Regions from separate parts of the Brevibacillus antibioticus genome, predicted to be linked through region 3. Evidence: riboswitches for the same ligand, from Rfam matches in the RefSeq annotation. Region 3 holds a riboswitch; each other region holds the start of a gene.
The links. Region 3 has a riboswitch for cyclic di-GMP ahead of yfmT (benzaldehyde dehydrogenase). Riboswitches for the same ligand answer to the same signal wherever they lie in the genome.

Region 1 (10,500 bases), 4.9 Mb from region 3:
AAACCGCAGACGTTATGGATTCGACAGGGATATGCAGATACAAACCAAAGTTGGTCTTGGGAATGGGGGAATAGGTGACAACGTATTCCTTGCCATTGTCTGAGTAGTTGTATGAGCCCTTTTCCGTTTTTCCTGATTTCAGGATTTCCATTAAGGGTTGCGGCAGAGCGGATTGGGCAAGCGGTTTTCCGATCAGATCCTGGGTAGGATGGTACTGAATGTGATCCTTGTTATCAACGAGAATCGGATAACCATCGTTGCCTACTTTCAAATTTTTGAGGAATGTAGATGCGAAGTCGTCTACATTGACGAGCCCGGTCAAGACACCAAGCTTCTCATTGTTTTTCCCTTTTACAGGGGAAGCGACGATGATAGAGCGATTGCCGGTTGTCTTCGCAACAAGAACATCAGAGAAGCTGGGCTTGTCTTGCATGCCGTCTTTGAAGAATTGGCGCTCGCCAAGGTTGATTCCAACGCTCTTGGGGAAAGTATCAGCTGTTACTTTTCCGTCGCTTGCGATAAACGTATTTCCGTCATACAGTTTCATTTCCTCGGTAAACTTGCGAATGAATTCATTTTTTGCTGCTGCATCATCGGATTGAATATCCGAGGTACGGGCTAAAACTTGAATTTCTGTCATACGCCGGTCCAGATATTGATCCATAGCTATGGCTGTACTGGAAGTAAGGTCAACATAGGATGATTTTTGTTTATCAATCAGAATGGATGAAAAGCTGCTCGTGATAAACAACGAAACGGCAGTAAGTGGAATGACGGCTACGACGAGAAACCAAAGGATCATTTTGTTCCTGAGTTTGTTGAACAAAAACATAGGTTTGTCCACTCCTAATCCGTGAATGCAAAATAGAAACAGTCAGCTGCTGAGATGAACTCAGCAGTCTGACCAAATATTAATAGCCCATTGCTGCGCCTTCACCGCGAGGATCAGCACCACCGAATTTTACATTGGTTTTCGGGTCAATCAGGATGGCGCCGGACTGTCCCATCGCATCGGTATAGGCTGCTTCCAGCTTTTCGACTGGATGCCCACGTTTAATGAGCTCGTCTAGGACTTCTTGAGGGATGCGGCTTTCCACCTTGAGATTGTTGGAAGCAGATCCCCAGTTGCGTCCATGCAGCCATCTTGGTGCTTCGATTGCGTCTTGCACGCTGAAACCAAAGTCGATGATACGTGTGACGAGAGCGGCTTGCGTTTGCGGCTGTCCTTCTCCCCCTTGTGTTCCGTAGAGAAGATAAGGCTTGTCCCCTTTAAAGAGCATCGCTGGGTTAATGGTGTGGAAGGTGCGTTTTCCTGGTTCCAAGTGATTGATGTGTTTGGAATCCAAAGAGAAATAGCTTCCGCGGTTTTGTAAAAGGACGCCCGTATCTTTCGCTACGATGCCGGAGCCCCAGTCAAAATAGTGACTCTGAATGATGGATACTGCATTCCCATCTTTGTCGACGATCCCGAACCAGGTTGTATCGCCTTTTGGATCCAGTGGTTCTACGGATTTGGCGGCTTGCTTCATATCAATGCGCGCAGCTAAATCTTTCCCGTGCTGCTTGGACAACAGCTCATCCACAGGGATATCCACAAAGGCAGGGTCAGTCAGCCATTTGTCGCGGTCAGCAAAAGATTGTTTGGTAGCTTCTACAATCGTGTGATAGTAATCGGGTGTTCCTTCACCCATGCTTTTGAGGTCGAAGTTATTCAAAACATTAAGAATGGAGAGTGATGCCATGCCTTGGGAGTTAGGCGGCACGTTGTACGCTTTATAACCGCGGTAGTCTACTATAATTGGCTCTGCCCAAGTGGAGGTGTGCTTCTCAAAATCTTTCAACGTGAGCAATCCGCCGTTGGCTTTCATGTCTGCTACGATTTTTTTAGCAACTTCTCCTTTATAAAAACCGTCAGCGCCTTTTTTTGCAATGATTCGCAAAGTATTGGCAAGATCCTTTTGTTTGAGAATTTCGCCTGCTGCATAGAGATCGCCGTTGGGCTTCAGGAATGTTTTACGGAATTCATCAAAACGTTGAAGATTTTTCAAGTCATTGTCAGTTGGATCTGTCGCGTATTTTGTCCAATATACTTGGTTAGGGGAGACGGGATATCCGTTCTCGGCGTATCCAATGGCAGGCTCCAGCAGTCTGTTCCATTGAAGCTTATTGTTGCCCATGCTTTTATGGGCGTAGTTGTACGCCTCCCACCAGCCGGAGACGACACCAGGGACAGTGTTTGCCGATTCATAACCGCGGGACGGGATTTTTTCGTAGCCTTTGTTTTTGTAATAGTCGAGGGTTGCCTTTTCTCCTGCACGACCACTGCCGTTCAGCGCCTTTAGCTCTTTTGTTTTGGCATTGTAGATGAGCCAGAAGTTATCTCCACCAATGGTTGTGTAATGAGGATAGACGACAGCTAATGTGGAAGCGGCTGTAATAGCAGCATCTACTGCGTTTCCACCGTCTTCCAATGTCTTCAGGGCTGCAGCTGTAGCCAGATAGTGAGGAGTCGTCACCATTGCGTTCGGTGACATCGATGTTGGACGGTTAGCAGCTTGTGCCCCAGAGAATGTTGATACCCCGATGACAGCAGTCAGCGCGACGGTCGAGAGTTTCTTCCAGAATGACATTCCTATGAAACCTCCTTCATGATGAATAAAATAATGAATTCATTAAACCGGCTATCCGCTGTTACCTCACCTCCTTCAAAAGTCAAAAATACACAAACATACAAAAATAGACAAAAATAGACATTGTGAACACAAAAAAAGACCAATGATATAGGATCATTGGTCTCGTCCTACATCAATACTTCGGTAGCTGGCAAGCGTGTCCGCTGTTGCGGAGGTAGCCCCTGTAGCTTTGCGTCGCCGGATTTCCCCGGGTATGCCGTTTCGATATCAATGGATGAAGCATAAAATTGACACATTTACTGATGCGATCGTTGTGGGAAAAAGTTCCTAAAACTCCATTTGCCAATAATATAGACTATTTACCATTTGTGGTAAATAAGAAAAATATTTTAATCCGGAAAAATAGTTAGGAATGCTATGTATTTTTCGAAAGATATTCACACACCTCCTGGGGCTGAACTGCTTATGATGATAAAAAGGCACATTCGCCAAGGGGTGAAACAAAGACCATGATGCATCCCGATACAGAATTGCGCTATATCAACGATGAGATCGGGTACGGTGTGTTTGCGACAAGGTTTATCCCAAAAGGAACGATTGTATGGGCACAGGATGATTTGGACCAGGTATTGGACCCTGCATTTGTGGAAAGACTTGACTCATTACGAAAACAGGACGTACAAAAATATTCGTTTAAAAACCAGTTCGGAAAGTACATTCTTTGTTGGGATAAGGCAAGGTACGTGAACCACAGCTTTCATGCGAATTGTGTGCCAACCATGTATGATATGGAATTGGCTGCACGGGATATTTTTCCGGGCGAAGAGTTGACTGATGATTATGGAACGTTAAATCTGGATGAACCTTTTGATTGTTTGCCCGAGTCTGACACGGACCGCTCCCGCGTAATGCCCGATGACTTGCTTCGGTATTACCCGCAGTGGGATCGGATTGCAGCGGAAGCATTCCAACATTTCAATCATGTTGAACAACCTTTGCTGCATCTGATTCCCCCGAAGCATCTCGAAACGATTCGTGGGATCACGGAGCAGCGCTTAGCTGTTGATTCTGTCATTCACCTGTATTGCAGGTCACAATGGCAAACGGGGCAGCAATGGGAGACATGAGCGGGTCGGTCAACGACCCGATTTTGTTGAACTCTGGGTAGAGAATCAGTATTATGGAATGTAAAGGTGAAGTGAAAGGTTGATTTCATTGGAAAACAAGGTAGCGGCATCCAATTTTATCCGCAATATCATGATTGATGACTTGCAAGAGGGCAAAGTAAAGGAAATTATTACCCGCTTTCCCCCAGAACCGAACGGGTATCTTCATATTGGACATGCGAAAGCGATCTGTCTAAACTTTGAGTTGGCACGAGAATTTTCCGGCAAGGCCAACCTGCGTTTTGACGATACGAATCCGGTAAAGGAAGACATCGAATACGTAGAGGCTATCAAAAGGGACGTTCAATGGCTTGGCTTCGAATGGGACGGGTTGTTTTTTGCATCTGATTACTTTGAAGAGATGTACAACCGTGCGGTGCTGTTGATTAAAAAAGGTCTGGCTTACGTAGACGATCTGTCTCCCGAAGACATGCGTAAAATGCGTGGAACATGGACAGAGCCAGGTACAGATAGTCCGTTCCGCAACCGGTCTGTGGAGGAAAACCTGGACCTGTTTGCACGTATGCGCCAAGGGGAGTTCAAGGACGGAGAAAAGGTGCTGCGTGCGAAAATCGACATGGCTTCTCAGAACTTCAACATGCGCGATCCAGTTCTGTATCGGATCTCCCATGCAACGCATCACAACACGGGCGACAAATGGTGCATCTATCCGATGTACGACTTCGCTCATCCGTTGGAGGATGCCATTGAGGGCGTGACACACTCCCTGTGCTCACTGGAATTCGAAGATCATCGCCCATTGTACGACTGGGTAGTCCGCGAGTGCGAAATGGAGAGTGCACCACGCCAGTACGAATTTGCTCGCTTGAACCTGACCAACACCGTTATGAGTAAACGCAAGCTGAAACAGCTTGTCGATGAGAATGTAGTAGACGGCTGGGATGACCCGCGCATGCCAACCATCGCAGGCTTCCGTCGTCGTGGCTATACACCGGAAGCGATTCGTACATTCGCTCGTGAAGTAGGGGTAGCGCGCGCTAACAGCACGGTTGACGAGAAAATGCTAGAGTATTTCATCCGTGAGGACCTGAAGCTAAAGGCACCGCGTACGATGGCTGTTTTGAATCCGTTGAAGGTCGTCATCACGAACTATCCGGAAGGGCAAGTCGAGATGCTCGAAGCGGAGATCAATCCAGAGAACCCAGAGATGGGCAATCGTCAAATTCCGTTCTCCCGCGAAATCTACATTGAGCAGGATGACTTCATGGAAAACCCGCCGAGCAAGTATTTCCGCTTGTTCCCGGGAAATGAAGTGCGTTTGAAGCATGCGTACTTCATTAAGTGCAATGACGTTGTGAAGGATGCAGACGGCAACGTGATCGAGATCCATTGCACGTATGACCTTGAGACGAAGAGCGGCAGCGGTTTTACAGGTCGCAAGGTAAAAGGGACGATTCACTGGGTAGATGCGACCAATGCGCTTCCTGCTGAATTCCGTTTGTATGAGCCATTGATTATGGATGATGAAGACGCAGAGGGCACATTCCTCGACAACGTTAACCCGAATTCGTTGGAAGTGCTGCAAGGCTATGTGGAGCCAAATATGAAAGAAACCAAGCCACAAGACAAGTATCAATTTTTCCGTCATGGCTATTTCAATGTCGATCCGAAGCATACGACAGAGGATAAGCTCGTATTCAACCGGATTGTATCGTTGAAGAGCTCCTTTGAACTGCCAAAGGCATAGGGAATACTCATATAAATCAAGCGTTGCTGTGCATGGAGAACCCGTGTGCAGCAGCGCTTTTTTCTTTCGTGATTATAAATCAGGATGTATAATTATTCTGTTACATAAAGGGGGACAGGCAGTGAATGGGAGAGCAGAACTAACACGTAGTTTGAAGTTGCGACATATTGTCGTAATTGGACTGGGCTACATGGCCCCGATGGCCGTTTTTGACACCTTTGGCATTGTTTCTGGAGATACGGGGGGACACGTTCCTGCTGCTTATGCAGTCACACTTCTTGCGATCCTGTTTACGGCGGCAAGCTACGGAAAGATGGTACGGCTATTCCCATCAGCGGGAACCGCGTATACGTATACGCAACAAACGATTCATCCCTACGCAGGATTTTTGGTAGGGTGGGCGTCCTTGCTGGATTATTTGTTTTTACCGATGATTAACGCCTTGTTGACGGGAGTATACCTTTCATCCGTGTTTCCTGACGTGTCGACAGCGTGGTGGATTATTGGCTTCATTGTATTGGTGACGGGGTTAAACGTATTTCGTGTAACGGTAACCGCATCCGTTAACTCGATTTTGGTGCTGTTTCAAGTCGTGGTCGTCGTATTATTTGCCGGATTGGCGATTCGTGGTCTTATGCAAGGTGACGGGCTTGGGCAAGTATTCAACCTGCGTCCATTTGTGTCACCGGATATGTCTGTCACTGCACTGCTTTCAGGTGCGTCGATTCTTTGCTTTTCCTTCCTTGGCTTTGATGCCGTAACCACGTTAACGGAGGAAACCGTCGATGCGAAAAAGACGATTCCTCGCGGGATTATGCTCGTAGCACTCGCAGGAGGAGCGTTGTTTATTACGGCCTCTTATTTCATGCAATCATTATTTCCTGATGTTTCGGTATTGTCTGATCCAGAAGCGGCCTCTGCGGAGATTGCTTTGTTTATCGGAGGGACGATCTTTCAATTGGTGTTTTTGGCGGCAGCGTTGTCTTCGACTCTGGCATCCGGGCTCGTATCTGTTACGAGCGTGACACGCTTGTTGTACGCAATGGGACGAGATGGATTTTTGCCCCGACGCTGGTTCGGTTATGTACATCCGAAGCTGAGAACACCTTTGCTTAACGTCCTACTGGTCGGGGCGTTGATGCTGTTTGCTTTGTTTATGGATTTGTTAACAGCAACTTCCTTTATTAACTTCGGCGCACTGATCGCCTTTAGCTTCGTGAACATTAGCGTAATGGCGTACTATTTCCGCAAACAAAAGAACAAGCATATCAAGGATTGGTGGGGTTTCGTGTTGTCTCCCCTCATCGGGACAACGTTCATCGCCTTTCTGTGGGTCAACCTCGAAACAACGTCCATGATGCTGGGCTTGCTTTGGACTTTTATCGGCCTGATCTATTTGTTGTATTTGGTAAAGGTCAAGAAAAGCAATTTGGAAATGGTGAAGTTTGAGGAGTAACATGCGGAGTACAAATAGCCCTACACCCATTATTGGATGTAGGGCTACCTTTTTGCGAGGAGTAGACTGCTAATCCATTCTCTTTTGTAGGTAAAATCTTTGATGGGAAAGAGGGCAATCATTGAGTACACCATGTATCTCGTACCCATGTTTTAGATAAAAGTCCTTTGCTTGAAAATCAAAAGTATCTAAATGAATCAAATGAATGCCATACTCCCTAGCTGTGTCTTCAATTTCAAGAAGAAGCTTGCTTCCCAATCCGCTCTTTCTCAAATCATCTCTGACCCATAAAGCATCAATGTACAAACATCTCCAAGAATAGTACACACAGTTTATTCCCGCAATGATAGTGCCATCTTCATCACGAACGTGTTTATTGATTTTCGAAAAAGGAATGGTCAATTCAAACGGAACATTCGATTCATTGTATTCAACGATTCTTTGCTCAATAAAATTAGCGTCATCTCTCGTGCTTTCTCTGACTACATATTGTCCCATGATAACCGCCTTATTTAGTTTATTTTGAATATTTGACTACTAGTATATCAGGGAGAGAACAATGATTCTCTCTCTTTTTTTATTTATTTGAATCTCCCTAAAAAGCAGGGGGAAAGCAAACAGCTCGCAGAGGAAACAGGAGAAATAAGCGAAGATCTTAGGGACACCGCCCGAGACGGAAGGCAAAAAGCGAAACATGCCTTTAAGCGTCCACCTCTGACATACATCCTGATTGGACCACTTTGGACGCGGTTTCGCTTTTTGCATGGAGTCGGGCAGTGAATCCCCCAGCGGGTGTCCCTAGAAGCTGAGCTTTTTCTCCTGTTTCCTCCCCATCACTACAGCCAGAACCATTGGTTTTCCCCACCTTCTTCTAGACGATCCTGGAAAGAGAGAGTAAACTGGCTACAGGAATATTCCGAACATTAACACTCGATAATACCGCAGTAAACAGTGGAAAAAAACGGAGGTAATCACCTAGTAACCGGTGTATGTATCGTCGCCGCACTGTTTTACATCGCCAGGTTACATCCCGCTCATATTGGCGTGTTGATTCTGAGGCGTATTTAGTAAGGAGGCAGGCAAAATGAACGAAGCATTGTTCGTGCATGTCAATCGGTTGCAGATAGAAGGGGGCACGCTGGAGTACGGCGTAACAGGTAAGCCAGATGCACCTGCCCTGCTGCTTTTGCATGGCATTCGCAACACCAAGCTGCTGTTTGCGCCCATCCTACCAGCATTGGCAGAGCGATATCGGGTGATTGCGGTAGATATCCGTGGTCACGGGAATTCTGTGAGCCATGGTTCCTTTTCGTTTGAGTGGATCGTAACGGATTTGATTCAACTTTTGGATGCAGAACAGCTTGAACAAGTAACGATTGTCGCAGCGTCCTTTTCTGCTGTACCTGCCCAGATGCTTGCGATTCGCGAGCCCAAGCGCGTAGCTTCGCTCGTCCTTCTGGATGGAGGCTATTATTCCTTGGGAAAAGTGCCCGGGTTCAATAGGGAGAAGGTTGTCGAGCGGCTTGCTACCACGCAGTTTTCTTCTGTAGAGGAAGCAGAAAGGCAGTTCGCGGAGCGGTATGGTACGAGAGTAATGCCAGAGGGCTGGATGCGAGAGGAGCTTGTGAAAAAGGAAGACGGAAGCTACGGATACCGTTTGCCGAGGGAAGCGTTCTCGACTTATTTCGAAGAGTACAGCGTCCATAGCCAACCGGAATTGTTCCGACAGCTGACATGCCCCGTACTATTACTGCTGGCTGACGACAGCCTATTGTCAAAAGAAGAGCAGCAGTTTCATCGACAGGCAGTTGCCGCTTATCAGGGAATGGTGAAGCAGGCCAAGGTGAAAATGATACCAGAGGCCCAACACTTGCTGATGGTGACACACCCGCAAGAGACAGTAAAAGAAATCCGTGATTTTTTATCGAAATAAGAGGGACAAGCGAGTATGCTTGTCCCTTTTTCTTTGGTTACCGCTTCGCTTCACGAATGAGCACGTGGAGCTGTTCTGCCATAGCTTGCTGATTCTTTTGATCCTTCATTTGCTTTTTCACCGTTTCTAGCGCTTTGATGCCTTTTGTTGAGCTCACGAACTTCACAGGTGTATCCGTTCCGTAGATACGCTCGATTTGGGTGCGTGCTTGTGCGAATGTATTCTGATGATCGCTCGTACCCAATGTCCCTGCGGTTCCGCTCCCTGATTTTGTACGGGCAGCATCATGCCCGCGACTGGAGCTTCCCGAGTAATTGCTGATGAGATGGGATTGCATCGGGTCCATTTGATTGATCGATTGTGCATTGGCAGTAGAAGGGGCCAAGTAGACGGCATCATTCACGATCAATGCCTGAACACCGTGAACGCCCGCCGCCTTCAGCTGGGCTTCCAGCTTTGTAGAAGGCCCCCCCGTGTGCAAGTGTGAGCTGCCCATGGAGCTGTAGAGAGCATTGCCCATTCCGCTATACGTATGACCGTGCACGTTTGTCGTGATTTTCTTATCACGATCCACGCTTGGAATAACCGTTGCGCCTTTGGGCGTCTGCGCGGTGGACTGTGTGTGTGCTGGCGGATGCGGCTTCGTAGGCGGAGCAGCCTGATTCGTACATGCTGTCATGAAAAGTACAGTTCCTAATCCTGCGGTTCCTACCCATGTATAGAAGTGCTTCATCACGATCCCTCCAAGTCTTCCTACCTAGATAAACTTATCCTTTGTTCGCTGCGTGAAGTTATGAGTGGAGCATGCTGGAAAAAATTCTGGTGATCACGAGTATCTTGTGGAAAAAATGCACAAACCAAAGGAAGGAAATCACTGGAGGTGGTAGATTTGGCAGATTCAAACAACGTGAAGGAGCAGCCAGTATCCCGAAGGAACTTCTTGAAAAACTCTGGCCTGGTGCTCGGTAGCTTGGTCGTGGGTGGCGTGGCAGGGAGCTTGCTCCGCAAACCAGAACCTCCGGCGCAGCCAGCAGCACCGCCCCCTGCTGCCGATTACAATCAGGCGCTCATGTTTTTTACGCCTGAACAATTTAAGGTAGTGGATGCCGCTTGTGAACGCATTTATCCTGAGGATGAGCTGGGGCCCGGTGCGAAGGCACTCGGTGCCGCTTATTTCATTGACCACCAGCTAGCGGGTGATTGGGGCTTTAATGCTCGTGAATACATGCAAGCGCCCTTTTTTCCAGGTGAGATCACGCAGGGCTATCAAGGCAGGCTAAAACGTAGGGAAATATTCGATATCGGCCTTCAAGAAATGAACAACTACAGTAACAGTACCCACGGAAAACGGTTTTATGAACTCCCGCCAGAGCAGCAGGACGCTGTTTTAAAGGCTTTTGAAACAGATGAACTAAAATTGACGACCATTTCGGCGAGCACTTTTTTCAATATGCTGCGGGCCAGTACGATCGAAGGCGTTTATGCAGACCCTCTGTACGGAGGCAATAAAAATATGGACGGTTGGAAAATGAAGAATTTCCCAGGTAATCAAATGGCGTATACACAGCTGATCGATAAGCCTGAGTTTGTGAAGATGGCTCCCT
Region 2 (10,500 bases), 3.4 Mb from region 3:
TGTTATTAGTTGGTGCAGGGATTTTGATGTTTGGTAGTCTGTCCAAAGTTGGTTTGCTTCAAAATAATGAGGACACTAATTTCAAATCGTAATATTCATACCTAAATCCGTTAAAGGGATACACGAATAATTAAGATTATCAGAGAACACGTGCGAATATCGAATGAAGGTTCTCCTCCCGGAGAGCCTTTTTTCATACATTAAAGAAGAAAACCGCTACATCGGATAAACGAAGACGGGAGAAAGCTGAGTTCACCTCAGTCTCCTCCTTTTTCGAATGAGCTCTACAAACTCCTCTGCCTTTTCAATGTGTGGAGCGTGCCCCACATTTTCCATGACAATCTCCTGATAGGAACCACCAGCGCGCTGATATTGTTCAAGCACGTCACGAATTTGGGAGACCATCGGCTGCGGGGGGTATTCGTCTTCGCCCGGCCATCCGGGGACATAGCCAAGCTTGCCCAGCGTACCGAAATCAGCTAGCGACTGATCTGAGACAATGGCATCATCCGCACCGCGAATCCATAAAATCGGACACTTCGGCTCAATTTGGACAATACCGGACAAATTTACGTATTTGGGAGAAATCGCATTCGTAATCCCTGTCGTTCCAGGAGCGACACCGGGCCAATCGTTTACGTATTCAAAGGCACCGGGGTAAAAGCCCTCTCCCGTTCTTGTAGAGATTATCGCACTCACATAACGGTCTTCCCGCTCTGAGTCAACCTGGAACGGCGGCTTGAAATAAAGCTGATTCATGACATTGCGAGGACTGGAGGGAGATTCATTGCCCATATCTTTGGCTGCAATCCTTTTGACCAGCTCGGAGTTGGCGGCTCCTCCACCGGAGCCTGAGAAGCTACTGTAGCACGGAGTGCCAGCTAAATCCTTGGTTCCGCCAAAGCCGTAAGGGGACATGGGGGCGATGAGAATCAGAGAGCGCACTTCCTGCGGGTGATCGATGGCAAACTGCATCACGATCCCACCGCCCAACGACCAGCCGGCAAGATGGACGGGTGTTGGCAAATCCAATGCCCGAATAAACGAATAAAGGTCATCCGACCAGTCTCGCAAACCGCGTGTCGCATCGAGGGGCAATGCTTCACTTGCTCCATAGCCACGCATATCAGGTGCATACACACGGTACTGGTCACATAGAGCCGCAATGGTATCATCCCAGAACAAGTTAGCTGATGCATTACCGTGAATGAGGAGAAGCGGTTCTCCTTCCGGTACACCTGCTGTCAGATAGGAAATGAGCAGTCGATCGGTCTGAATCGTTTTGGTTTCGATTCGTGCATCCATCAATGATGTGCCTCCTTTCGAACTTTTAATATCAGAATATTTCTATTATATATCTATTCGGTTACAAAATGAGAAAAGAAAACAACCGCCCGTGAAAGGCGGTTGCAGGAAGGTTACATATGGAGACCACGCATCTGTTGTTCGATTCTCTCAAAGCCGCCAGATACCTTAACGACTTCGTCTTTTTGCTCAGAAACGAGAACTAGCACTTCTTCCAGGTTCTCTTTGTTCTTGTCGGTAATATCTGCATTGACTTCAACTTTTGCGCCGACTTCCTGAATCATGCTGTGAACATGGATGATGAACTCTTGCAGGTTTTTCGTTTTATCCGCGAAGTTTTGCATGTAGTTGTCCATATTGGTGAACATTTCTTGTACTTCGAGGATACCCTCGCTATTTTTCTCAAAAGAAGTCTGTGACTCAGAAATCATATCGGATACGAGCTTCATTTTTTCGCGAATGGTCATGAGCAGGTTCGAAATCGACTCTGAGGATAGCTTGGAGGATTCAGCCAGCTTCCGTACTTCATCTGCTACGACAGCAAATCCACGGCCGTGTTCACCTGCACGAGACGCTTCAATCGTGGCATTGAGTGCCAGAAGATTGGTTTGTGCAGAAATCTCGGAAATGGTTTGAATGATTTTCCCAATCGATTCGGTTTCTTTATTGAGCTCTTGAATCAGCTGGTTCGTACCTTGGATGTCCTTGATGAATCGTTCAAAATCATTGCCGATGTTGCCAATGCGTTTACCGCTCTCGTTAGTGGCTTCTTTGGTCGATTCTACGTATTCATGCATCTCCGTAACAGAGCGGGTCATATCCTCAACTTGCAGATTCGTCGAGCTCATTTCCCGACGCAGCTCGTCCGTATTGCTGGTCTGGACCGTAAAGGACTCCATAATGTCTTGCAGGGAAGCAACGGTTTCGACAGCGCGAACATTTACACCGTCCGTTACCTTGTTCAAATTCTCTTGATAGTCTTGCATAGAGGTGAGTGATTCATTGATCTGATCCAGAACACGTTGCAACGATTCCTTCGAGGCAATCGCTTCTTGCTTTTGTTGCTCACTTTCCTTTTGCAGCTTGTTATTGAATACAGCATGCATCATGCTCGTGACAGAGACGAAGCAGAAGGTAAGCAGGAAGTACATCAGGTCAAGATTGCTGGTCGAATGGAAAATCAATTCTCTCTGTGTCAGGAAGTAGTAAGAGACAATGCCTAATGTCGATACAATGGTCAAAATATTGATGAGTCGGTCTTGATAAATTCCCATAACTGCTACAAAGAACATAATGGTCATGATATTGATCATATGCGGGTCTAGTCCAACAATGATGAACATGAAGATTCCGATTACAGCGAAGTTGAAAAACTTCATGAAAGGCGCTGCTTTTTCACGGAAGCTCGGGCGATTGGAGATGTAAGTAAAAGGTGCCAGCACGCCATACAAAATACCCAGTACAGTGAGAACGAATGCGTACGGTACGCCTAGAAAGAGGTTTAAGACCTGAACAACCGTAATAATACTTGCGAATACGATTACGACCCAATTGTTTCTTCTTCTCAATAGATCAATGTTATCCATGTTTTACCCACCTACCTCGACTTTTACTTGGTTGGATGACGACGAATTGTACCAGGAATATTTCGAATCGTGCTTATTGTCATAGACATCTTTTAGATGGAAGAGGGTCGGAATAGCATCGGCCCCTTTATAAAAGACGATATCTTTGGTCTGAATCGCCTTTACATGATACTTCTTGTTAATGAACGTAAAAAAAGTCGGATCTGATACACCGATTGCGTGGGTATAACCATGCTTTTCAGCGTAATCTATCATCAAGCAAATTCCTTTTTGCCCTAATTGTCCACGGTATTTCGGCAAAACAGCGAGACTGTCTACCTCCATTACTTTCATATCTTCTGTAACAACATCCTGAAATAGCGATTTCATATAAGCACTTGATTTGGAAAAGGGTATCATTTCAAATGTTCCACCTGCTTCACCATCATCGGCAAGTAGGAGGAATTGTGCGGAGCCTTCTTTTGCGTACTCCATCTCGAAACCCATGCTTGTCCATACTGTTTCTTTGATTTCATGAAATGTAGCTAATTCTTGTACGGTTTCTACTTGTTTGTACATAACTTCTCCACTCCATCATTTTCTCTGATTGAACTGTGTTGTGTATGCTTGACGTCTCAAAAGTTATGCTTTTCCATCTGTTACAAAAATGAAAGTGCTTTCATCCTCCTTTCAAAAAACGAAACACAAAAAAAGGCCGTTCCATCGAAATGGAACAACCGAAGCTACCAACATCAAAAAAATGGTATCAAGATGATGGCAACCCGGCTATCATGGTCAAAGACTGTAGACCCGTGGTTTTGCGTCGCCACCTTTCGATGACTTTGCCTTTGCAGTTTTTAGTATAATTTGTAAATGAGTGTCGAAATTTGAAAGATATAATCATGCAAAATATAAGACATAAGATATATCCTTGTCAAGTTTTGGTAGGGGAAAGAAACTAATTGCTCGTAACGGATAGACGTACAAAGAACCAGTTGTGGTATCAACTGGTTCTTCCTTATAGGCGTTAGGTTAGGGTACGTAGAATGTCTAAAACTTCAGTAGGCTCCATGCGTTTTTTGTAATCGGGATCTAAGTATGCTGATCGGATTACGCCCTGGTTGTCGAGGATATAAGTAGCTGGTATGGGGAGTGTCCAGGAATCGTCGCTATTAAAATGCTTGAGATCGATATCCAATGTTCGGTAGGTATCCTGGAAATGATCAGGTAATCTGAATCTGAGTTTATATTTTTCTGCTACCCGGTTATTGGTATCGCATAGCACGGGAAAGCTCAGTCCGTTTTTCTCTTGCATTGCAAGAGAGTGTGCAGGAGATTGTGGACTAATGGCAAACAATTGGGCACCCAGTGAAGTTATCGTATCGACCTGTTGTTGGTATGCTTGCAGCTCCAAATTGCAGTAGGGACACCATGATCCACGGAAAAATGTCAGGACGACGGGACCTTTTACGACTTCTTCCGACAAGGCAATGGTCTTGCCAATGTGATCGTTCAAGGTGAAATCAGGTGCAATCGAACCAATCGGCAAGCCCTTTGCATGCCAAGAGGTCCGCAGCTCCTCGATTGATCTTGTAAATGCATCTGTTACTTCACGAGTGAGCAAGTCCGCTATTTGTAAGGTTGTAAAATCTAGTTCTTCGCGCAGGCTCTGAAAATGTGGTTTATCCATATGTCGTTCCCCTCTTTTTCGAAAGAATAGTAGAAGCCATAGCTATACGATATCTTTCGTTTGGAGGGAAAGATGTAAACTGGATTACATTTTCTTCAAAATTCTGTCCCGATGAATGGAAATGGATTTAAAGCTTGTTTGAATCAGTTCTTCTCTTGCTAATGCACGTAATGCTACCGTCACAGCTTCCCTGGATGCCCCGACAAAATGGGCGAGCTCTTGATGGGAAAGAGGTAAGTCAATTTTTTGAAACGCCGAACTGTTAGGATTGCCAAATTGATCGGCAAGCTTTACTAACGTGGAAATAATGCGATCTTGTAAAGGGAGAAGGGCAAGATTTTCGGCTGATTGGCTGATCGAAACCATTCTATCGCTAATGAGCTTCATGATCTTCAGCATTAGTTGCGGATGTTCGATTATGTAGCTCTCAAATTTGGCTTTACTCATTTTACAAATGAGGCAGTCTTCGATGGTTTCTATATACATCTCTCGCGTACCTAATGAGAGCAGATCCACTTCTCCAAACACATTGCCTTCTCCGAGGATATCGAATGTGAACTGTCGCCCATCCCGATTCACTTTATATAAACGTACTTTCCCCTGTTTGATGAAGTAGAAGCCCTCTGAAAAAGTTTCTGGTGTTTGGATGCACGTATTTTTGGGGAAAGGTGTTAAGGAGGTTAATTGATCGATTAAGCGCAAACTTTCCTCGGATAATGAATTCAACAAATAAAATTGGGATAAATATGTGATTCGGTTCATCATTTCTGTTCGGTTCGGGTCTTCAGGATGGTTCTTTTCGCTTTGGTGACAATTCTCTTCGTTTCCTTTGTATCCGAGATTCTTAGCCACTTGTCACAAAGCTGCGTCACCCAGTCTGGTTGTGATTTACTCGCATCGTTCAACCAATTCCCTACAGAGTCTTGAACATATTTAGATGCATCTGACATCAATGGCGTGAGCAAAGGCACGCAGCGAGCAGGCTCATTTTTCAATGCGTCAATATGCTTACACCAGACGCCGCGTGGGCGGGTGGCTTCTACCGCAAATCGGCGTATATTCTCGTCAGTATCAAGTACCCATTCGCTCAGGAGTTGAATGGAATGGTTCAGATCATGCACGAGAGAATCCCGAATCGCCATCCATGCAATCTCTCTCACTCCAAAATGATGATCAGCCGCGAACTTTCTTATTTGCCTGAGTTTTTCTTCGACTGATAATGTGTTGTCCAAGCCAATGATATAGGCACTCCAGCAACGCACACTGTCTGACTTGTGAGTGGCCAACGATAGGAAAACAGGAGACGTAGCTATGGGTTCACCCGATTTGTGTAAGATCGCAAGTAGTTCTTGTCCAATCAGACGGATCGCTTTCATTCCGCTCGTAGATCCCGTTTCTTCTAATTGATCAACTAGAGGAGAGACATACGCGCCTAATAGAACATGAGGCAGAACGCTTCGTAACAGATGAATATGATCAACAGCCTGCCATTCAGTCAAATTGACACTTTCTAATTCTCCAGCATGAAGGAGTGCTAATACATTCTCAGGGATGAGCGAGGCTTTACTTGCTCCTTTTCTCGTGTGTACTGAATCAGGCATTTTCAACAACTCCCTTTTCACAGAAATGGTAGACATTCAAAACGGAATGGCTGCAACAAAAGTATACATAAAAATCACCCGTAACAAAAAATTTCCAACCATCCGATAACTAGAAGGAATAGGAGGGGATTTTATGAAGGAAGTAAAAGTGATTGAATTCTACTTTTCCGGAGGCGGTGAAACGATTAGCGTCGAAACGACGGAACCGGAAGAGATCATTCAAATGGTCGCTAATCAAGACGGTGGATGGTTACAGTACGATGATGTTGTCATCAACGTTAGAAATGTTTCGTATATCAAGGTACGTAGTCAGGCGTAAGGATAGGAAAAGGGCGTAAAGCTCCAACACGAAAAAGCTCTCCTTTAATGTGGAGGGCTTTTTCGTATTGGAGGTAGCGTTGCTGGTTATCCTATTAATAGAAGAAAAGGGTGGGTGGCAAGATTGACGCTGGAAGAAGTTATGCAGAAGCTCGAAGCGATGGGGACGGAACAGACGAAAAAAACGTTATTGCGGCATGGGGCGAAAGAGCCTTTGTTTGGCGTGCGAGTCGGCGATATGAAAAAGCTGGTCAAGGAGGTAACGCGTGATCAGCAGCTCGTCCAGGCGCTGTACGATACGGGAAACTACGATGCCATGTACTTGGCCGGATTGACGGTTGACCCGAAGCGCATGACAAAAGAGCGGCTGCAGGCTTGGGTTAAGGAAGCGTCTTGGTACGCGCCCGCCGAATATACGGTTGCAAGTGTAGCCGCTGAGAGCCATTTTGCGATGGAGTTGGCACGGGAATGGATCGAATCAGAGGAACGAGGGAATGTCGGAAAAAAGAAAAAGACGTGCATCTGCTAGTCGGGCATTTTACTCATTCATTTGGCGTATATTTCTAAGGTGCTTTTGTTTACTAAAGTATCGACTATTCCTTGCTAATGTGCTATCATGATACCTTGTTAACGTATTACCACTTTATCAGAGTGAAATATAGAATAGGGCAACGAGGGGGATCATCACGATGAAGAAAATAGCATGGATGTCATTGTTGTTGAGTGCGATGGTTTCATTGGTAGTGGGCTGTTCCAGCGCAAAAACTGGCGCTGACGCGAACAAGCTGATTATTGGAATTGATGATAAGTTTGCACCAATGGGATTCCGGGATGAAAAAAATGAGCTAGTCGGTTTTGATATTGATTATGCGCGTGCAGCTAGCGAAAAAATGGGAAAACAAGTCGAGTTTCAACCAATCGATTGGAGTGCAAAAGAGTCTGAACTAAATAGCGGTCGTATTGACTTGATCTGGAATGGATATACGATTACAGATGTGAGAAAAGAGAAGGTTCTCTTTACCAAGCCTTATCTGAAAAACGCGCAAGTAGTGGTCACGATGGCAAATAGCAACTTGACCAAGCTGTCAGACTTGGCCGGTAAAGCAATTGGTTTGCAAAAGCTGTCTTCGGCAGCTGACGCTGTCAATGCAAGTGACATGAAAAATCAGGTCAAATCCATTACAGAGTATCCTGATAATGTACTGGCTTTGAGTGATATGAAGATTGGCCGCGTGGAAGCAGTTGTCATCGACCAGGTTGTAGCCGATTACTACATGGCAAAAGAACCTGGAGCCTTTAAGGTGATGGAAGAATCACTTGCACCTGAGGAGTATGGAGTGGGCGTCAAAAAAGGGAACGAGGCGTTATTGAACGAACTTCAAAAAGCGTTGGATACCATGAATCAGGATGGAACCGCAGCTAAAATATCGGAAAAATGGTTTGGCGAAAATCGCGTGTTGAAATAAACGGAAGATACGATGGCTTCGCCGAATGATTGGCGAAGCCACGCTTTATTATAAGGATTAGGAGCATATCAGATGAGCTTAGACTATATTATCTCCATTACCGTGCCCATGCTAGAAGGGGCGCAGATGACGGTGTTGCTGTTCTTTATCGCTATCCTTGCATCGATTCCATTGGGATTTCTCATTACCTTAATGGCGAATAGCAGCAACAGAGGTCTGTCTTGGTTCGCGCACACCTATGTGTATGTCATGCGTGGAACGCCTCTATTATTACAGCTATTGTTTTTTGTCTTTGGTCTCCCTCTCTTGCCAGTGATCGGAGAATACTTGGTTATGGATCGATTCGTAGCTGCATGCCTCGGCTTTGTGCTGAACTACGCAGCGTATTTCGCGGAGATTTTCCGTGGAGGACTGCTGTCAATCGATAAAGGACAGTACGAGGCAGCGCAGGTCCTCGGCTTTAGCAAATGGCAGACAACGAACAAGATAATTTTGCCGCAAATGTTCCGCGTGGCTTTGCCTGCCGTCGCAAATGAATCAATCACTCTTGTAAAAGACACAGCGTTACTCTATGCGGTTGCCGTCCCAGAATTGCTTCACTTTGCACAAACGGCTGTGAATCGCGACTTTACCATCGTTCCGTTTTTTATTGCTGGAATCATTTATTTGTTGATGACGCTATTGTTGACGTTATTCTTTAAGTGGCTGGAAAAAAGGTTCAAATTCGAATAAAGGGCTGGCACAATATGGATATCATACAAGTATCGAATCTAAAGAAATCATTTGGCAATCAGGAAGTCTTGCGAGATGTCTCGTTTTCGGTGAAAAAGAACGAAGTCGTGGCAGTAATCGGGCCTTCTGGCTCCGGCAAGAGCACGATGCTACGCAGCTTGGTCAATCTGGAGCAGGTGAATGGAGGCAGCATTCGTGTGCAGGATGATTATCTGGTGAAGGACGGCGCTTATGCCAGCAACCAGGAAATCAAGCAGATCACATCGAGAATGGGCATGGTCTTTCAGCATTTTAATCTGTTTCCTCATCTCACAGTAAAAGAAAATCTGGAGATCGCACCACGCGTAGTCAAAGGTGAGGCGTCTTCGGACATTCAGCGAAAGAGTGCAGAGCTCTTGGAAAAGGTCGGCCTGTCTGATAAGGCAGACGCGTATCCGGCGAAGCTCTCAGGCGGACAGAAGCAGCGTGTGGCGATCGCCAGAGCTCTGATGATGAACCCGCAAATCTTGTTGTTTGACGAGCCTACGTCTGCACTTGATCCCGAACTGACGGGTGAGGTCCTGCAAGTCATCAAGCAGCTTGCACAGGAGCATATGACGATGATGGTTGTGACGCATGAGATGGGATTCGCACGCGAGGTGGCGAACCAAATCATGTTTATGGACAAAGGGGAATTCGTAGAGTCGGGGACACCGGAGCAATTGTTTACAAACGCTAAATTTGAGCGGACCAAATCTTTTTTGCATCGCGCATTAAAATAGTATGATCAACAACAAATGCCCTCAGTGTCGCGAAGACAGACTGAGGGCATTTTGTATAGATAGGCTACATCACCTGATAGTTCAAGTAACGTTGGCTGATGAACGAATGAAAATGATCGCTGAACGAGTCAGCATTTAAAAACGCATTATAAGCGTAAGGAGTGACCCGACAGTAAACGACCTCGCGTCCATCGTGAAAACGGATGTAGAGGTGGCTCGTAGCCAGATTGTAGCGAGCAGCTTTGATCAATTTCGAATCCAGTTCCTTGTAGGTAATTTCTTGGGGTTGATTCTGACGTGGCAGAAATTGGCGGAAAAAAGATCTCAATGTACGTGCAAACTCCTTTATCTAAAAATCAGCTTATCTATTTCTACGAGTCTTCATTTTACGCAAAAATTTTGATTCGGAATACAAAAATAACACACCGATTGCAAAATAGGCTAAGAGAACCGTATTCAGAACGATCATCGAAAAGTCGGCAAGCATGTAAGTGCCTCCTGTTAGAGAGAATGAAGTCACGAATTGAAAGTAACCTGCTCCAAAAAGTGAAAATCTTCTTTTGCTTCATTCTACGGACCTATAATCTGGTTGTGTGTAGAAAAGAATCATCATCCGAAAGTATGTCGACTCATGAAATACGTTGTGGAATATAGTCTATATTACCTATTTTGTTATTGTCAATAATTACATGGAACCAAAACTATTATCCGCAAAATTCCTTGGTTAACTACCTTGTATCACGAGGTATAGTGTGATAATCTCTAGGCATGCACGAGGAGGAGATGCTTTTGTGAACAAGGAGCTGTTGAAAGGAAGCATCGATCTACTGCTTCTCTCGCTGATCGCGCAGAAAGATCAGTATGGCTACGAGTTGGCCAAGAAGATTCGCGATAAAAGCGATGAGCTGTATGAAATCGGTGAAGGCACACTATACCCTGCCCTAAAGCGACTGGAGACGCAGAAGGCAGTGGAGTCTTACTGGGGGGAAGCCAGTGAAGGCGGACGCCGCAAATATTATCGGATTACCAAGACCGGCCAGGGACTTCTTCAAGACAAAATGA
Region 3 (10,500 bases):
ATGTTGAGCAACTGGCTGGTGTATGTGAGTCCTTCTTTTGAAATGATGCTGGTTACACGCATGATCCAAGGACTCACTGGAGGAGTTGCTACTGTTGTTGCGATGGCGGTATCTACACGGCTAGTTGAAGAGGGCAATCGTGGTCGAGCAATCGGCATCATTTTAATGGGATTGAGCAGCTCGCTTGTACTTGGCCTTCCAGTTGGCACTTTTTTAAGTGAAGGGATTGGCTGGAGACTGCTGTTTATTTTTATTGGACTGCTGGGCTTGGTTCCATTGCTTGTCATTTATAAAAAAGTCCCGCCTATAAAAGCGCAGGAGGCTGTAACGCCGCGGGCACAGCTGACTGTAATAAAAAATAAAAGGATTCTGACCGCGGTTGTTATCACGCTGTTGTACATCGGCGCTTATTCAACATTGTTTACCTATATTGCACCTTTCCTGCTAACCCGGGCAGAGCTTTCGGCATCCGAGATTTCCGGGATTCTGTTTCTAGCAGGCATTTGCAGTTTTATGGGGTCAAAAATGGGAGGGGTTATTGCAGATCGCAAGGGGCCGAAATTTACGATTTATTTTGGACTCTCCCTTCAGGCGAGTATGCTGCTTTTGCTTTCGGTCATGGATGGAGTGATCATTGCCCATATCGTGATCATCATGCTGTGGATGCTCGCCACTTGGGCAACGTCTCCGGCCCAACAGCTATATCTGGTTACCCAGGTGCCCCATTCGCCGGACATCGCGCTTAGCATCAATACATCCTTTATTCAATTCGGCTTCGCTTTGGGATCATGGGTTGGGGGACTGGTGATCAGCAACTCCTCTGTGGAGCATCTAGGCTGGTCCGGATTTGTTATTGCGTTGCTGTCACTGTTGCTCGCGATCCGCTTATTTTCTTTTAAGAAAGAGCAGCTATCAGCGTAGGAAGATGGCGTATGATGCCTTCTCGCCTCTCTCGGCAGCAATATTTTAGAAAAACGTCCCAAGATAATTCGCATGGCAGAAAAAACGAAAGTTAAACTGTACAAACTCTTTAAAAAATACGGTAATAATGCCAAATCCCTTTTTATTCTGAATAAATTGGTATAATCATGATAAAAAGGAGGTGCATGACTATGGACCGGATTGATGAACAAATCCTCCGCATATTGCGGGAAAATGCCCGAATCACCAGCTCAGACATCAGCAAACAGGTTCATTTGTCCGTGCCTGCGGTCTCGGAGCGAATACGCAAGCTGGAGGATACAGGACTCATCAGGCAATTCACGGTGAAGCTGGATCGGGAACAGCTAGGGCTTCACCTGATTGCATTTGTGATGGTGCAGATCGAGAAAACGGAGCATATCGCTGGCTTCCGTGAAACGGTCATGCAGGCAGACTGTGTGCTAGAATGCCATCATATCGCGGGAGCTTACGATTATGTATTGAAGGTTGCCGTAAAAGGGACTGCTGATCTGGAACGATTCATCTCTGAAACACTGAAGCAAGTAGAAGGGGTAAGCAAGACGAATACGATGATCGTCCTGTCTTCCATGAAAGAGGAGATGTGAGCCTGATGGCGATCTGGAACGGTCTATTATTCGGGATGATGCTCCAGCTATCGGTTGGTCCAGTTTGTCTAGCGGTGTTGCATCGCTCGATAACTGGACGATTGCGGGATGCACTCATGATGGTACTGGGTGTTGCGCTCGTAGATGCGGTTTATATGGTAGGGGCGATCGGGGGACTTTCGCTGCTGTTCCAAATCCCTTGGGTCAAACAGATGGTTTTGATGGTGGGAGCCCTGATCTTGACTTGGTTTGGGATTCAAACCTTGCGTGCCATAAAAGGCAGAGGAGTACATGAAGAAGCGCCAGCCCCGCATGCTCCAACGGGTCGAAGTAGCTTTTGGCACGGTGTGCTTCTGACGCTCGCGAATCCTCTAACCGTTCTGTTTTGGGCGGGAGTATTTGGCTCCCTGTTGGCATCTGACACTTTTGTTCAATCAACAGAGTTGTTCTTGTTTGCTACAGGCTGTCTGTTATCGACTATATTGTTCCTGGGACTGGTAGCTTTGTTGGCCGCGTATTTGGCTCGATTTTTTCGCCCGGGGTGGCTCAACGTCTTTCATGGGCTCAGTGGTGTCTTTCTCATTGGGTTTGCGATTGTCCTTTACGCAAAAAGCTGTTTGATGTCTCCATACTGGCCTTATTAAAGGAGTTCGGAATGACTGCATCGAATTTTAATCGAATACAGGTATTGCGATCGAAAATAGTGTTTTCCTCCCATGGGATTTGGGTAATAGATAGGAAGATAGAACCCTTTCTTGTGAAAGTACCATAGTACAGGGTGTGAGGAGAACCAGTGATGACGACGGATACGTGCTTGAAATGCGGCAGTCCGATGGGCCGGGGAGAGTACAGTTGCCAGGTTTGCGGAGAAAACGAAATACAAGACTACCAGATGATTCGCAATTACGTGAGAAGCTATCCGAATTCGAATGCGATGCAAATTGCCAATGCCACAGGGATATCTGTTTCAAAAATATTACGTTATATAAGAAATGGCTCGTTGACGGTAGTAGACAGTCCGCCCCGCAGAGGGCGATCATAAGAAAAAGAGAAAAGCCCACAAGCAGTCACGAATGGCCTTGTGAGCTTTTTTATTTTTGATGCTAATCTACAACCAGCGTAATCCTTTTGGATAATGATTTTTGAGTTGCCCCTCAGATTGCTTGCCCCAACCGATGGAGAATCCATCTACTGTAACCAGCGTCCAGCCACTTGCACCATCACGCGTGAGCGCTTCTCCTTTTAAGTACCGCAACAGTTCAGGATCGTCCGCGCCATACGACGCGACACGGGCTGCCTCCGCAGAAGAGAGAGAGTGTGCCAAGGCGTGCGCAGGTTCAAATCTGTTCTTTTTAACGGTTCCTAGGTGTAGACCGACGCGCGTGACCTTGAGCTTGTCCCAGTCGAGCTCGGGAGCAGGTGAGTAGTAAAGCTGCTCGCCAAATAAAAGAAAAGCAGATTCATCATCGAATGGATTGGAGAGCGCCGGGAGTGCTTCGTCCGCGAACGTACGCCAGACTGCCAGGGCTTCTTTTCGACCTGCTGGAGCCGATTTTGCCGCACGCTTTTCTTTACGCTTCCCGGAAGGTTCATGAACGTCAGCGGTCTTGCTCTTTTGCAGCTTGGCGAGATAATGCCCTTCTCCTTGTAGACGATGCGGCCACAATCTGGCTGTCTGGGCGAGCTGCTCGTTTTGCGGCGATGCCCACTCGGGTTGACCAGTAGAAAAGCAATCTGCATGTGGTAGCGAGACGATCTCAAATTCTTTGTGACGGCCGAGGAAGTTAACCAGTGACTGCTCATTTTCCAACGGAGCAAATGTGCAGGTGGAGTAGACCAACGTCCCGCCTGGCTTCAGCATAGCAGCGGCCGCCTCGAGAATATCACCTTGCATGACATGGCACTCCGTTACTTTTGCAGGGCTCCAGTCTTCGATTGCTTCGGGAAGCTTGCGAAACATTCCTTCGCCAGAGCATGGAGCGTCTACTAAGATTCGGTCAAAAAACAGGGGAAATCGCTCCTGTAAGCGTTCTGGCGTTTCGTTGGTCACGACGGCATTGGTCACGCCGCAGCGCTCCAGATTTTCTGACAAGGCTTTTGCCCGAACAGGATGGATTTCGTTTGCCACAAGCATTCCTTGTCCACGCAAAAACGCTGCAAGCTGCGTCGATTTCCCCCCTGGTGCTGCACACAGGTCGAGGATTCGCTCACCAGGTTGTGCACCGAGTGCTTCGGCAGCGGACATCGCGCTTGGCTCCTGCAAATAGTACAGGCCAGCGGAGTGAAAAGGATGCTTGCCGGGACGATCTGGCTCTTTGTAGCGAAAACCGTTTACGCACCAAGGGACTGCTTCTACAGCAAACGGCGAGATTTTCAAAAAATCGTCACGACCCACCTTCAACGGATTGACCCGCAAGCCATGTGTCACAGGCTGATCATATGAGGAAACGAATGCCTCATAATCGTGTCCGAGCAAGGTTTGCATGCGCTCGGTAAATGGTGTTGGTAATTTTTTTGTCATAACAGCCTCCGATGTCAGTTTTTGGCCCCATGTGAAAGGAAAAGATAGAATCATGGCGAATCATAGAGAATGAGGTGAGAGCATTATGGAAGGATCCCGTGCAAAACGCTACCGCTCCCGGCGGAGGAATGACTCGGAAGTAAGCCGGTTTTGGATCATGGGGTTGCTGTTCTCACTGCTGGTGCTCGCTTTTGAATTCTTTATCGAAATACCCGCCGACGCAGATTGGCTGGTCGATATGGAGATGGCTTTGTTTTCTGCCAGCTTTACATTGCTTGCCTTCTATCTGCTCGGACTTACCTTTGCCTTTTCACGCCACCAAAAGGCAGGGAAGATCAATCACCAAATCATCATCTATGTATGGTTGGGTGCGATCTTGTTTCACTTGTTCCTGCTCATCAGCAATTTGTCCAATCAGCATGTGTACAAGGCAGGGATCATTCTATTTTTAGGACCATTGTTTTTAACTGTCTACCATTTTATCACGTACTTGGCAGCTTTGCGCGAGGAGCGTGAGGAGCAGGAGGCAGCTACGACAGCTACGCTTGAGCGTACGGCCTACCAGATGATTCTGGAGGGCGGGCGTGTATACAGCGAGTTGAGTCGCCTGAAAACAGAATATCCAGAAGTGGAGCAAATGCTTCGCGCCAACGATTTTCACGATAAACTGGAGCGCTATGCTTTGGAAATGCAGCAGTATTTGCAGGTGAAGCATTTTGAGCGTAAAGACGTGGAGCTCTTGGAGGGTCACTATTATTTCTTGGAAAACTTGCTGAGCTTGGCGAAACAACATCCGGGAATAATCGAGTCCCGCGTATATAGCCGCCGAAGTGACAATTGATGGGTACAAAGGAGAGGGAAGCGGATGTTTTGGAAAAAAGACAAAGCCCTAGCAGAAAAAGAGACAGCAGCGACGACAGCCACAACCACAAAGACAGGACAGCAAGACGCTTGGAAGCATGAGCTTCGCGGTCTTTACGAACAGATGGGCGCGATCCTCACTTCGAACCAAGCGATGAACGCCGAATCTGATCAAATGGTGCGATTGGTGATGAGGATGAAGGGTGTCGTAGATAATATCCAGGCCATTAACGAGCGGGATGATGAATCTGCGAGCCAGTTGTCGGTTCGAGGAGAGCGCCTGACAGACATCTGTAAACAATCCGTAGCGCGTGCAGATGAAGGCAAGAAGGCTATGACGGACGTTGTAGAAGTCATGAGCCTGCTCGACAAAGAATCGGTCCATACATCCAAGTCCATGAGCCGCTTGGAAGAGCGCTCTTCAGAAATTACGAGTATCGTCAAGGTGATCAGCGACATTGCGAATCAGACCAACCTTCTCGCGTTGAATGCAGCGATAGAAGCGGCACGTGCCGGTGAACAAGGCCGCGGTTTTGCTGTCGTAGCGGATGAAGTACGGAAGCTGGCCGAGATGACAGCGAACTCGACCAAGACGATTGCAGAATTGATTGGCAAGATTCAGGAAGAAACAAAAGAAGCATTGTCCAACAGTGAAAAAAGCAGCAGTGCGATCAAAAATGGACTTTCCATCAGCAAGGATGCTGCGGGGAAGACAGATCAGATCGTGAACGCTTTCCAGGCACTGAACGTCGAAGTGTCGGGTGTGATGGAAATTATCGCGCATCAAAAGCGATTTGCTGACGATGTGTCCCAGCAGGTAAGTGATGCAAAGGGCTTGCTGGATGAGCTGAATGAAGGAATGACCAAGCACGTGAGGGACGCCAACGCGGTAGAGCAAATGCTCGCGACGAGCGTAAAGGATGTCAAAAAGTTATTGTGATCATAAGGTAAACGAATCAGGAGTCCGTATCCAAGCGATGCGGACTTTTTGGTATTTCTCCACTTTTTCACCAAAATTCTACATATTTCGGTTTGACTATTAAGAATAACGTACTATAATCGAAGTAAGATTCTCCATATACTTCCTTTTTTCGACAAAATCCTATCAGCATTCGCTATGAATGGGCAAACCCATTGAAAAGTGGGGACGCAAAGCCACGGGCCTAATGTACACGTTACGATGGCAGCCGGGTTGCCAACGAGCAGTGTATTTTACTGTTTTAGTTTTACGGCTCCTTTCATGCGAAAGGGGCCTATTTATTTTACAAAAGGGAGAGGTTGTAGCATGTCAATCCTTCAAACACTGGACAAGCAGTATATCAATGGGGAGTGGCGCGACGGACTGGGCGCGAAGACATTGCAAGATATCAACCCTTACAACGGGGAAGTCATCGCAGAGTTTAAAATGGCAAATCTGGAGGATATCGACGCGGCTTACAAGGCGGCAGCCAACGCGAAAAAAGAGTGGGATGAAGTGAATGCTTATACCAAATCCCGAATGTTGGAGCGTGCTGTTCGCTATATCGAAGAGCATGAAGAAGAAATCATTCAGATCATCATTCGTGAACTAGGTGGAACCCGACTGAAGGCATTTTTTGAGATCGGGCTTGTGAAGGATATTATTCGTGAGGCGGCTACGTTCCCGGTACGCATGGAAGGAAAAATTCTCCCTTCTCCCGTAGACGGAAAGGAAAATCGCTTGTATCGGATTCCCGCAGGAGTTGTCGGCGTCATCAGTCCGTTCAACTTCCCGTTCTATCTGTCGATGAAGTCCGTAGCTCCAGCTCTTGGCGCGGGCAACGGTGTCGTCCTCAAACCGCATGAGCACACGCCAATCACGGGTGGGACTCTCATCGCGAAAATTTTTGAAGAAGTAGGTCTGCCCAAAGGCTTGATCAACGTCGTTGTAACGGATATTGCTGAAATTGGTGATGGTTTTGTCTCCCACCCCATTCCACGCATCCTTTCGTTTACAGGCTCGAGCCAAGTAGGAAGTCATATCGCGCAAGTGGCAGCGAAGCATTTCAAGAAGGCGATTTTGGAGCTAGGCGGCAATAGTGCCCTGATTGTTTTGGAGGATGCGGATCTTACGTATGCCGTCAATGCAGCAGTATTCAGCCGCTTTACCCACCAAGGTCAGATTTGCATGTCGGCTAACCGGGTTCTGGTTCACCAAGATGTTTACGATAAATTCCTCGATCTGTATGTGGAAAAAGTATCTGGACTCAAGGTAGGCGACCCAAATGATCCAGACACGGTAATCGGTCCACTCATCAATCAACGGCAAGTCGCCAACCTGATGGCAACGATCGATGAAGCGATTCGCGAAGGAGCCGTTCCTGCACTGAAAGGGGAAGTAAAAGGAAACGTGGTCGAGCCGATTGTTTTGACAGGTGTGACCACAGACATGTCCATTGCATCCAAAGAACTGTTTGGTCCGGCTGTTTGCATCATGTCGTTTGCTTCCGAGGAAGAAGCGATTCGCATGGCGAACGAGACACCATTTGGATTGTCCGGGGCGATTCATACCCGCGATCTGGAGAGAGGTGCCCAGATGGCCAAGCGCATTGAGACGGGCATGATTCATATCAACGATGGAACGATCAATGACGAGCCAATTGTGGCGTTCGGCGGTGAAAAGCATTCCGGATTGGGACGCTTAAATGGTCAATGGAGCCTAGAAGAGTTTACTACGCTAAAATGGATTTCGGTTCAGCACAAAAAGCGCCAATTTCCGTACTAATGCCATCAAAATATAGAGGTGAAGAGGGTTATGAACGGATACGAAGAATGGAACGAAACAGAAGCTTCCGAAAAGGGGCAAAACGCAGAACTGCTCGAGGCTTTCATCAAGGTTGCCCCCTATTTAAATGATTTGCTCACCGATGACATTACCATTGGGGTCTACGACACGGAAAAGCTATTGCGCAATGTGCCTGCTCAAACATTTGCACTGCAAGTAAAGCCCGGTGATCCACTCCAGGAAGGAGATGTGATCACCAACGCGATTCGAAGAAACACCAAGCAGGCGATGATGGTCCCCAAGGAATTATTTGGTTTTCCTCTCGTCGCACGAGCGATCCCCCTGCATGATCACACGGGAAAAGTCATCGGTGGTGTCGGCATTGGCTCGAGTATGGAGCGAGCCAATGAGCTGTATGAAATTGCCGCAAATCTCTCGAGTGTTGTCGAGCAGGTCAGTGCCACCACACAAGAGATGGCGTTGCAGATCGGGAATTTGAACGAGCAAATGAAGGGGATCTCAGAGCAAGCCAATGATGTGAGCCACAGTACGACTGAGATCGAGCAAATTACACTCGCCGTGAAAAAAATCGCTGATCAAAGTAACATTTTGGGACTGAATGCGAGTATTGAGGCTGCGCGAGTAGGAGATGCAGGGCGTGGGTTCGCTGTCGTCGCGCATGAGGTTCGCAATATGGCGACGGATTCAAGGGCGAATGCAGACAAAATTAAGCAAACTACGGATTCCATCCGGGTTTTGATATCCCTCCTGCAAAATTCGATTGAATTGATCAATCAAACCATGGAGAGTCAGGCAGCCGCTACGGAGGAAATTTCTGCGACGATGGTCGAAGTGAGCGGCAATACGCAAAAGCTGGCAGGGCTTGCCCAAGAAGTGTTTGAAATAAAGTAAGCCCATACATGTAACAAAAATCCCCTCTTAGGAGTCTTACTCTTGAGAGGGGATTTTTTCCTTTAGTTCTTTTATGTGGTAGGTAGTGGTTGCTCCAGCATATAGCGATACACCGGGACTTCATCGCTCTTTTCAACGGGCAAGAAGCTAAACGTGACGTAGCTGTCCACGGATTCCGGTTCCAGGGCCAATACAATGAAGCTCGCATTTGGCTGGGCCATGCTGAACACGTAACTACCCGCAGGAAAGGTTTTCGTTGTTTCTGTTACATTTGCAGTCACTTAGTTGGTGAAATGCCCATTCTCGTAAATCGTATTCACCTTGTTTTCCAAAATGGTGTAGCTTTCTACTGCTATCGTTGTCTCTTTTGATAGCTTGATTATTGAAACACCGAGCAATTCCAGCTTGGCTGCAATGTCATGGTAGCCAGGAGGCATGAGATAGGCAGTGGATCGCTCGCGCTCGAGTACAGGATAGGCATCCGTGGAGCTTACCTTGTTGTCGTTTGCTTTTTTGCCTTTTTCCGTGATTTCTGCGTGTGCCTGGGTCACGGCGGACTTGATTACTTTGGCGTTGGCCGCTGTTGATTGGATGACAGCAGCGTGAGTCAAGGCCTGACTGTATACACGTCGTTCAAAATCGGCGCGTCCAATACCGATGCGCGTGTTTCCACCAAAAACGTCAACGTGTTTTTCAATCCCAAGGCATTGCGACCGATTCTTGTCTCTGTGCAGCCTTCTGTTGCGGTCACTTTTCCGTCCTTGCCTTTTGCCAGCGTATAGGAAGCGTGATGAGAAAGTTGCTCCTTGTCGAGTACTTTTTGAACATCTGCCAAGAGCAGCTGGAGGGGATGTTCAGGTTTTTCGCTGAGGAGACAGAACATCGTAGGAAGAGATCGCGTCCTTTTCTCCAACATCGCGAAGCTGGCTGGAAGAGACGCCGTATCCGTGGGCGTCAAGCACCACATCAGGTTGATAGGCATCGATGGCTTGGTGGACAGCTTGTACCTCTGGATATTCTACCTTCATGTAGTCACGGTTGGCATCCAGCTCTGTCGCGATGTAGCGTTTGAACTGGTAGGAGCCATCCGGGTTGATGCGAGGAACAATCGCAATGTTTCCTTTACCCAGGAGATCGGCGCCAAGTTTTCCTACTGCCAGCCAATGATATCCCGATGGATAGCAACTGGATTTCCTTGTTCCCTGCTGCCAATTTGCTTATGTGAGCCATCGTTTCTTCCTGGGATGTAAAAGCTTCTTTTCCTTCTTGGAAGCGGGGTGTCCCAAACTGGATCGTTGGCTTTGGAAACAAGCTCTCAATCTGTGCAGGCTGTACATAGGTTGGCCCTATTCCGTAATGAGGAATGTGGTTCAGCTTGGGTGGCATGGATGATTGAGGGACTGGTGAACAGAGATATTACGAGTGCTGTAGAAACAACGTAGCGTACTTTCTTGTCCATAAATTCCCTCCTGCGAAATAGAAGCCGACACCTACGATTAATCCATCAGACTATTATAAAAACAATAATTACTACGAAATATTCATTTTAAAGCAGGACTTTCGGTTCTCCTTTAATAGAACAGGGGGATGACATGGTCAAAAAAATCAGCAGAATGCTCCTTTTGTTGACGGCCATCGCGGTAAGTAGTTTCTTTCTGAGCGATATTTTTGCAAACGAATGGAAAAAACCAACAGAAACAGAGAAGGTTGATCACCTGAATGGCGCGATTCACCAAAAACAAGAATTTCAACTCCATGACGGTACCACGTATTGGGCCCATAAAATGACAGGTCAGCGCGATATGACGCCGTACGTTTTTACTATTCCGATTCAGGGGAACAGTCAGAACATGACGTTCCGCTATCGAGCCTATGATGAGTCGAAGAAACCGAATTGGAAGATCGTCACGCTTGAT

Region 1: linked by a shared signal. The riboswitch ahead of ggt (gamma-glutamyltransferase) and the one ahead of yfmT (benzaldehyde dehydrogenase) in region 3 are both predicted to bind cyclic di-GMP.
Region 2: linked by a shared signal. The riboswitch ahead of E8L90_RS17400 (GNAT family N-acetyltransferase) and the one ahead of yfmT (benzaldehyde dehydrogenase) in region 3 are both predicted to bind cyclic di-GMP.

Annotation. Positions count from the first base shown of each region.
Region 1 is NZ_SZNK01000001.1:5,228,760-5,239,259, forward strand. Features, by position in the region: gene E8L90_RS25325 (methyl-accepting chemotaxis protein) at 1-832, opposite strand, end outside; gene ggt (gamma-glutamyltransferase) at 912-2,630, opposite strand; cyclic di-GMP riboswitch class I at 2,813-2,901, opposite strand; gene E8L90_RS25335 (SET domain-containing protein) at 3,143-3,760, shown strand; gene E8L90_RS25340 (glutamine--tRNA ligase/YqeY domain fusion protein) at 3,840-5,507, shown strand; gene E8L90_RS25345 (APC family permease) at 5,629-6,963, shown strand; gene E8L90_RS25350 (GNAT family N-acetyltransferase) at 7,033-7,461, opposite strand; gene E8L90_RS25365 (alpha/beta fold hydrolase) at 8,048-8,896, shown strand; gene E8L90_RS25370 (hypothetical protein) at 8,934-9,629, opposite strand; gene E8L90_RS25375 (gluconate 2-dehydrogenase subunit 3 family protein) at 9,786-10,500, shown strand, end outside.
Region 2 is NZ_SZNK01000001.1:3,696,043-3,706,542, reverse strand. Features, by position in the region: gene E8L90_RS17415 (MFS transporter) at 1-92, shown strand, start outside; gene E8L90_RS17410 (alpha/beta fold hydrolase) at 253-1,305, opposite strand; gene E8L90_RS17405 (methyl-accepting chemotaxis protein) at 1,419-2,891, opposite strand; gene E8L90_RS17400 (GNAT family N-acetyltransferase) at 2,895-3,449, opposite strand; cyclic di-GMP riboswitch class I at 3,644-3,727, opposite strand; gene E8L90_RS17395 (peroxiredoxin-like family protein) at 3,898-4,560, opposite strand; gene E8L90_RS17390 (Crp/Fnr family transcriptional regulator) at 4,645-5,322, opposite strand; gene E8L90_RS17385 (DNA alkylation repair protein) at 5,322-6,161, opposite strand; gene E8L90_RS17380 (hypothetical protein) at 6,295-6,480, shown strand; partial or broken gene E8L90_RS17375 (DNA alkylation repair protein) at 6,604-6,966, shown strand; gene E8L90_RS17370 (amino acid ABC transporter substrate-binding protein) at 7,169-7,945, shown strand; gene E8L90_RS17365 (amino acid ABC transporter permease) at 8,018-8,677, shown strand; gene E8L90_RS17360 (amino acid ABC transporter ATP-binding protein) at 8,692-9,438, shown strand; gene E8L90_RS17355 (KTSC domain-containing protein) at 9,503-9,766, opposite strand; gene E8L90_RS17350 (PadR family transcriptional regulator) at 10,230-10,500, shown strand, end outside.
Region 3 is NZ_SZNK01000001.1:311,671-322,170, forward strand. Features, by position in the region: gene E8L90_RS01425 (MFS transporter) at 1-921, shown strand, start outside; gene E8L90_RS01430 (Lrp/AsnC family transcriptional regulator) at 1,113-1,547, shown strand; gene E8L90_RS01435 (LysE family translocator) at 1,553-2,191, shown strand; gene E8L90_RS01440 (hypothetical protein) at 2,344-2,589, shown strand; gene E8L90_RS01445 (RsmF rRNA methyltransferase first C-terminal domain-containing protein) at 2,656-4,068, opposite strand; gene E8L90_RS01450 (hypothetical protein) at 4,154-4,909, shown strand; gene E8L90_RS01455 (methyl-accepting chemotaxis protein) at 4,934-5,869, shown strand; cyclic di-GMP riboswitch class I at 6,044-6,129, shown strand; gene yfmT (benzaldehyde dehydrogenase) at 6,215-7,672, shown strand; gene E8L90_RS01465 (methyl-accepting chemotaxis protein) at 7,703-8,584, shown strand; gene E8L90_RS30540 (hypothetical protein) at 8,656-8,805, opposite strand; gene E8L90_RS30545 (hypothetical protein) at 8,866-9,195, opposite strand; gene E8L90_RS30550 (M14 family metallopeptidase) at 9,192-9,467, opposite strand; gene E8L90_RS30555 (M14 family metallopeptidase) at 9,439-9,612, opposite strand; gene E8L90_RS01475 (hypothetical protein) at 10,177-10,500, shown strand, end outside.